Regions from separate parts of the Nonomuraea sp. NPDC003727 genome, predicted to be linked through region 2. Evidence: predicted binding sites of a transcription regulator. Region 2 holds the regulator's gene; the other holds the start of a gene.
What was found. The regulator HspR, encoded in region 2, represses chaperone genes until heat shock. The targets are predictions, from matches to a motif close to ANTTGAGTCNNNNNGACTCAANT.
Positions count from the first base shown of each region.

Region 1: lon (endopeptidase La) is a predicted target of HspR. The motif match lies at 1,671-1,693, and genes of this name have one in related genera.

Region 1 covers NZ_JBSFNE010000012.1:62,273-65,679, forward strand. The annotation lists gene ACWDLG_RS29345 (response regulator) at 1-318, opposite strand, end outside; gene ACWDLG_RS29350 (sensor histidine kinase) at 315-1,538, opposite strand; gene lon (endopeptidase La) at 1,708-3,407, shown strand, end outside.
Region 2 covers NZ_JBSFNE010000001.1:543,945-547,351, forward strand. The annotation lists gene grpE (nucleotide exchange factor GrpE) at 1-80, shown strand, start outside; gene dnaJ (molecular chaperone DnaJ) at 105-1,289, shown strand; gene ACWDLG_RS02830 (heat shock protein transcriptional repressor HspR) at 1,282-1,644, shown strand; gene clpB (ATP-dependent chaperone ClpB) at 1,649-3,407, shown strand, end outside.

The sequences.
Region 1 (3,407 bases), on a different contig from region 2:
GGAGGCGTCCTTCAGCAGGAAGCCGCTGGCGCCCGCCCGTAACGCCTCGTAGACGTAGTCGTCGAGGTCGAAGGTGGTCAGGATCAGCACCTTGGCGTCACCGGCGGCCATGAGCCTGCGCGTGGCCTCCAGGCCGTCCATGACCGGCATCCGGACGTCCATCAGCACGACGTCGGGCTTCAGCTCGGCCACCCGCTCGACCGCCTCCTGGCCGTTGGCCGCCTCGCCCACCACCTCGATGTCGGGCTGGCTGCTGAGGAAGACCGTGAAACCCGTGCGGACCATGCCCTGGTCGTCGGCGATCAGCACCCGGATCATGAGCCCGACTCCACCGGCAGCACGGCCTCCACCTCGAACCCGCCCCCTTCCGTGGGACCCGCCTCCAGCGACCCGCCGAGCAGGGTGGCCCGCTCGCGCATGCCGATCAGCCCGTGACCGGCGCCGGGCGCGTCGCCTGGCCCGCGCCCGGGGCCGTTGGCGACACGGACCCGCAGGCCGCCGCTCCAGGCGACCTCGACGGCGACGGCCGAGCCCGGCGCGTGCCGCATGGCGTTGCTGAGCGATTCTTGCACGATCCTGTAGGCCGAGACGGCCATGGCCGTGGGCACCTCCTCCAGCTCACCCGAACGCTTCACCCGCACGGTCAGCCCCGCCGAACGGGCGTTGCCGACCAGGTCGTCGAGCCTGTCGAGGGCGGGCGGCGGCGTGGTGTCGGCGCGGCCCTCGTGGTCGCGCAGCACGCCGAGGACCTGCCGCAACTCCTTGATCGCCTCCAGCGACAGCCCGCGGATCTCGGCGAGGCCCGCCTCCAGGCGCGCCACGTCCCCTCGGGCCTCCATGGGTACGGCCTCCGCCTGGATCGCGATGACCGACAGATGGTGGGCGACGACGTCGTGCAGTTCCCTGGCGATCCGCGCCCGCTCGGCCATGACGTACCGTTCCCCGATCGCCTCGTCCCTGCTCGCGGTGGCGCGGCGCCGTACCCGGACGTTGTAGCCGAACAGCAGGATCACCGTCATGGCGACCGAGGCCAGCGCCATCGACTTCGCGTCGACGATCCAGACGGTCAGCACCGAGGTCAGCCAGCCCACCGCAGTGACGCGCCGGTCCGACCGGGCGGCCAGGGAGTAGAGCACCAGCAGGTACATCACGATGGCCGGCTGGAGGTACGGCGGCTGCATGTCGGTGATCTGCCTGACGACGTGCAGGGACGGAAGGATCAGCACCAGTGCCAGCCGCCACGCGGCCAGGGGCCAGCGCGCCCGCATCGCGACCGGCAGCGAGAAGGCGACGGCCGTCAGGTAGACCTGCGCCATCGGCTGCCGTCCGGACGGGATGAGCTCCGTGAGCGTGATCCAGAACAGCATTCCCGCCACGACGAGGTCGGCCAGCTGCACCAGGTCGTAGTGGTCGAAGGGCACCAGTGGCCGCAGCGCCCGCGGCACCCGGCGGCGCAGGCGGGGCGAGCGGGCGGGCGGGGGATCGGCCTCGCCGCTGAAGAACGCGAGCACGAACGGCTGGAGGACGGCCGAGATCACCGCCCCAGCCTAGGTGCGGCCTGACCAGGCACGCATCACCCCTGGGAGTGATGGCCCTCAAGAGCTACTTACACAATTACGATCGCCGTGAGCGAACATCATCAAGGAAGGGAACATCGGCGGGCTCCGATGAATTGAGTGTGTATAACTCAACCCCATTGGAGTTCAGATGAGTGAGAGCTTGATCCTCCCGGTCCTGCCGCTCGACGACGAGGTGGTCCTGCCGGGCATGGTGGTCCCTCTGGACCTGTCCTCCGCGGAGGTCCGGGCTGCGATCGACGCGGCTCAGGCTTCTGGTCTCAACAAGCCGCGCGTCCTCCTCGTTCCCAGGATCGACGGCCGTTACGGGGCCGTCGGCGTGCAGGCCGTGGTCGAGCAGGTCGGCCGGCTTCCCGGCGGCGAGCCGGCCGCCGTCGTGCGCGGCGTCAACCGGGCGCGCGTCGGCAAGGGCACGACCGGCCCCGGCGCGGCCCTGTGGGTGGAGGTCCACACCGTCGACCGGGTGCCGGCGGGCGAGCGGGCGCAGGAGCTGGCCAAGGAGTACAAGGCGCTGGCCACGACCATCCTGCAGAAGCGCGGCGCGTGGCAGGTGGTCGACCAGGTCAACCAGATCGACGACCCCTCCGTCCTGGCCGACAGCTCCGGCTACACCCCCTGGCTGAGCACGGCCCAGAAGGTCGAGCTGCTGGAGGCGCCCGACCCCGCCGACCGCCTGGCCAAGCTGGTCGAGTGGTCGCGCGAGCACCTGGCCGAGCTCGACGTGGCCGAGACGATCCGCAAGGACGTCCAGGAGGGCATGGAGAAGCAGCAGCGCGAGTTCCTGCTCCGGCAGCAGCTCGCCGCGGTCCGCAAGGAGCTGAAGGAGCTCAACGGCGACACCGCCGAGACCGAGGAGGAGGACTACCGCGCCCGCGTGGAGGCGGCAGACCTGCCCGAGAAGGTGCGCGAGGCGGCGCTCAAGGAGGTCGACAAGCTGGAGCGCACCTCCGACCAGTCGCCCGAGACCGGCTGGATCCGCACCTGGCTGGACACCGTCCTCGACATCCCGTGGAACACCACGAGCGACGACACCTACGACATCGCCGGCGCCCGAGCCGTGCTCGACGCCGACCACACCGGCCTCGACGACGTCAAGGACCGCATCATCGAGTACCTGGCCGTGCGCAAGCGCCGCCAGGACAAGGGCCTCGGGGTGGTGGGCGGCCGCCGCAGCGGCGCCGTTCTCGCCCTCGCCGGTCCTCCCGGGGTCGGCAAGACGTCGCTGGGCGAGTCCGTGGCGCGCGCCATGGGCAGGAAGTTCGTCCGCGTCGCCCTCGGCGGCGTCCGTGACGAGGCCGAGATCCGCGGCCACCGGCGCACCTACGTCGGCGCGCTGCCCGGCCGCATCGTCCGCGCCATCCGCGAGGCGGGCTCGATGAACCCCGTCGTGCTGCTCGACGAGATCGACAAGGTCGGCGCCGACTACCGGGGCGACCCGACCGCCGCCCTGCTCGAGGTGCTCGACCCGGCGCAGAACCACACCTTCCGCGACCACTACCTGGAGGTCGAGCTCGACCTGTCGGACGTGCTCTTCCTGGCCACGGCCAACGTCCTGGAGGCCATCCCCGGGCCGCTGCTCGACCGCATGGAGGTCGTCACCCTCGACGGCTACACCGAGGACGAGAAGGTGGCCATCGCCCGCGACCACCTGCTGCCCAAGCAGCTGGAGCTGGCGGGGCTGACCGCCGATGAGGTCACGGTCGAGGAGGCGGCGCTGCGCAGGCTGGCCGCCGAGTACACCCGCGAGGCCGGCGTCCGCTCCCTCGAGCGCTCGATCGCCAGGATCCTGCGCAAGGTCACGGCCAAGGACGAGCTGCCCGCCACGGTGAC
Region 2 (3,407 bases):
TCGGTGATCGGGTGCTGCGCCCGGCAAGGGTCGCGGTCGCCGAACCCGAGGACGCCCCGGCCGCGTCCGACGACAACTGAGAACCCCCCGAAAGGACGCCATAGATGAGCACCAAGGACTACCTGGAGAAGGATTACTACGCCGTCCTTGGTGTGCCGAAAACCGCCACCGCCGAAGAGATCAAGAAGGCCTACCGGAAGCTGGCCAGGCAGTACCACCCGGACGCCAACCAGGGTGACTCCGCCAAGGAGGCCAGGTTCAAGGAGATCTCCGAGGCCAACGACGTGCTCTCGGACAGCAAGCGCCGCAAGGAGTACGACGAGGCGCGCACCCTGTTCGGATCGGGCATGGGCGCGCCGCGGCCCGGCGGCGGTGGCGGTGGTTTCCCGTTCGACTTCGGCGACCTGTTCGGCGGCACCGGCCAGCACAGCGGAAGCACGAGCGAGCGCATCGGCGACCTGTTCGGCGGGCTGTTCAACAGGGGGGGCGGCGGGAGCACCCGCACCACGGGCACGACGACCAGGCCGCGCCGCGGCCAGGACATCGAGTCCGAGGTCACGCTCTCCTTCACCGAGGCGGTCGAGGGCCACACCGTCTCGCTGAGGCTGACCACGTCGTCGGCGTGCAAGGCCTGTAGCGGCACGGGAGCCAAGGCCGGCACGACCCCGCGGGTCTGCCCGACCTGCGAGGGCACCGGTGCGGCCAGCCGTAACCTGGGCAACTTCGCCTTCTCCGAGCCCTGCCGCGACTGCAAGGGCCGCGGGCTGCTCGTCGACGACCCCTGCCCGGTCTGCGACGGCAGCGGGCGGGCCAAGAGCACCCGCACCATCCAGGCGCGCATCCCGGCCGGGGTGGCCGACGGGCAGCGGGTCAAGCTCAAAGGCAAGGGCGCGCCCGGCGAGAACGGCGGGCCGGCGGGCGACCTCTACATCCAGACTCACGTCAAGCCGCACGCGGTGTTCGGGCGGTCGGGCGACAACCTGACCATCACCGTTCCCGTCACCTTCACCGAGGCGGCGCTCGGCGCGGAGATCAAGGTGCCCGTCCTCAAGGGCCTGCCTGTCACTCTGCGCATTCCGGCGGGTACGCCCAACGGCCGCACGTTCAGGGTCCGCGGCAGGGGGGCCACCCGTAAGGACGGCACCAAGGGCGACCTGCTCGCCTCGGTGGAGGTGCTCGTGCCGCAGGAGCTCGACGACAAGTCGCGCGAGCTGCTGAACGAGTTCCGCACCGCCACCGCGAACGAGGACCCTCGGGCCGACCTCATCCAACGTGCCAGGAGTGAGTAGGCCGATGGACGCCAACTACTTCAACCTGTCGGACGAGACACCCGTCTACGTCATCTCGGTGGCCGCCCAGCTGTCCGGCCTGCATCCGCAGACCCTGCGGCAGTACGACCGCCTCGGGCTGGTCTGCCCGGGCCGTACGGCGGGCCGCGGCCGCCTCTACTCCATGCGAGACATCATCCAGCTGCGCGAGGTGCAGCGCCTGTCCCAGGAGGAGGGCATCAACCTCGCCGGCATCAAGCGGATTCTTGAGCTGGAGAACGAAGCGCTGAGGCTGCGTGAGGAGGTTCACCGCCTCAGAGCCGAAGTGTCCATGGTCAAGGCGCTGATCCGCTACGAGTTGCCACCGGGGGCCTGAATACATGGACTACAAGCTCACGCAGAAGAGCCAGGAAGCGCTGTCGGTCGCCATGCGGCGGGCGGCCACCGAAGGAAATCCCGAGATCGCGCCGGCCCATCTGCTGGCCGCCCTCCTCTCCCAGACGGGCGGCACCGCCGTACCTCTGCTCGAAGCGGTCGGCGCCGACTGGAAGGCGTTGCGCGCCAAGGTGGAGGCCGCGCTGGCGGCCCTGCCGAAGGCGCAGGGCGCCACGGTGAGCGCGCCCTCCAGCTCGCGTCAGGTGCTGACGGTGATCAACACCGCCGCGCAGCGGGCCAAGCGCCTGGAGGACGAGTACGTCTCGACCGAGCACCTGCTGGTCGGTCTCGCGACCGACGGCGGCGAGATGGCCACGCTGCTGAAGAACTCGGGGGCCACGCCGCAGGCGCTGCTCGACGCGTTCGAGAAGGTGCGCGGGCACGCCAGGGTCACCAGCGAGACGCCGGAGGACACCTACCAGGCGCTGGAGAAGTACGGCGTCGACCTGACCGAGCGGGCCAGGAGCGGCAAGCTCGACCCGGTGATCGGGCGCGACTCCGAGATCAGGCGCGTGGTGCAGGTGCTGTCGCGCCGCACCAAGAACAACCCGGTGCTGATCGGCGAGCCGGGCGTCGGCAAGACCGCCGTCGTCGAGGGGCTGGCGCAGCGGATCGTCGCCGGTGACGTGCCCGAGTCGCTGCGCAACAAGAAGCTCGTCTCGCTCGACCTCGGCGCGATGGTGGCGGGCGCGAAGTACCGCGGCGAGTTCGAGGAGCGGCTCAAGGCCGTGCTCTCCGAGATCAAGGAGAGCAACGGGCAGATCGTCACCTTCATTGACGAGCTGCACACCGTGGTCGGCGCGGGCGCCGCCGAGGGCGCCATGGACGCGGGCAACATGCTCAAGCCGATGCTGGCGCGCGGCGAGCTGCGCATGATCGGCGCCACCACCCTCGACGAGTACCGCGAGCGGATCGAGAAGGACCCGGCGCTCGAGCGGCGCTTCCAGCAGGTGTTCGTCGGCGAGCCGTCCGTCGAGGACACCATCGCCATCCTGCGCGGGCTGAAGGGCCGTTATGAGGCCCACCACCAGGTGCAGATCGCCGACAGCGCCCTCGTGGCCGCCGCGGCGCTGTCCGACCGCTACATCACCAACCGCTTCCTCCCCGACAAGGCCATCGACCTGGTCGACGAGGCCGCCTCGCGGCTGCGCATGGAGATCGACTCGCGTCCCGTCGAGATCGACCAGCTCCAGCGCAACGTCGACCGGATGAAGATGGAGGAGCTGGCCCTGGCCAAGGAGACCGACGAGGCCTCCCTGCAGCGCCTCGAACGGCTGCGCGCCGAGCTGGCCGACCGCCAGGAGGAGCTCAACGCCCTCGTGGCCAGGTGGCAGCGCGAGAAGGACGGGCTCAACCGGGTCGGCGACCTGAAGAAGCAGCTCGACGAGGCGCGCGGCGCCGCCGAACGTTTCCAGCGCGACGGCAACTACGCCGACGCCTCCAGGCTCCTGTACGACGAGGTTCCCCGCCTGGAGAAGGAACTGCTGGCCGCCGCCCAGGAGACGCCCGAGCAGCAGATGGTCAAGGAGGAGGTCGGCTCCGACGACATCGCGGAGGTCATCTCCTCGTGGACCGGCATCCCCGCCGGGCGGCTGCTCGAGGCCGAGACCGCCAAGCTGCTGCGGATGGAGGACGAGCTCGGCAGGCGCCTCATCGGGCAGCGCGAAGCCGTCCAGGCCGTCTCCGACGCCGTGCGGCGCAGCC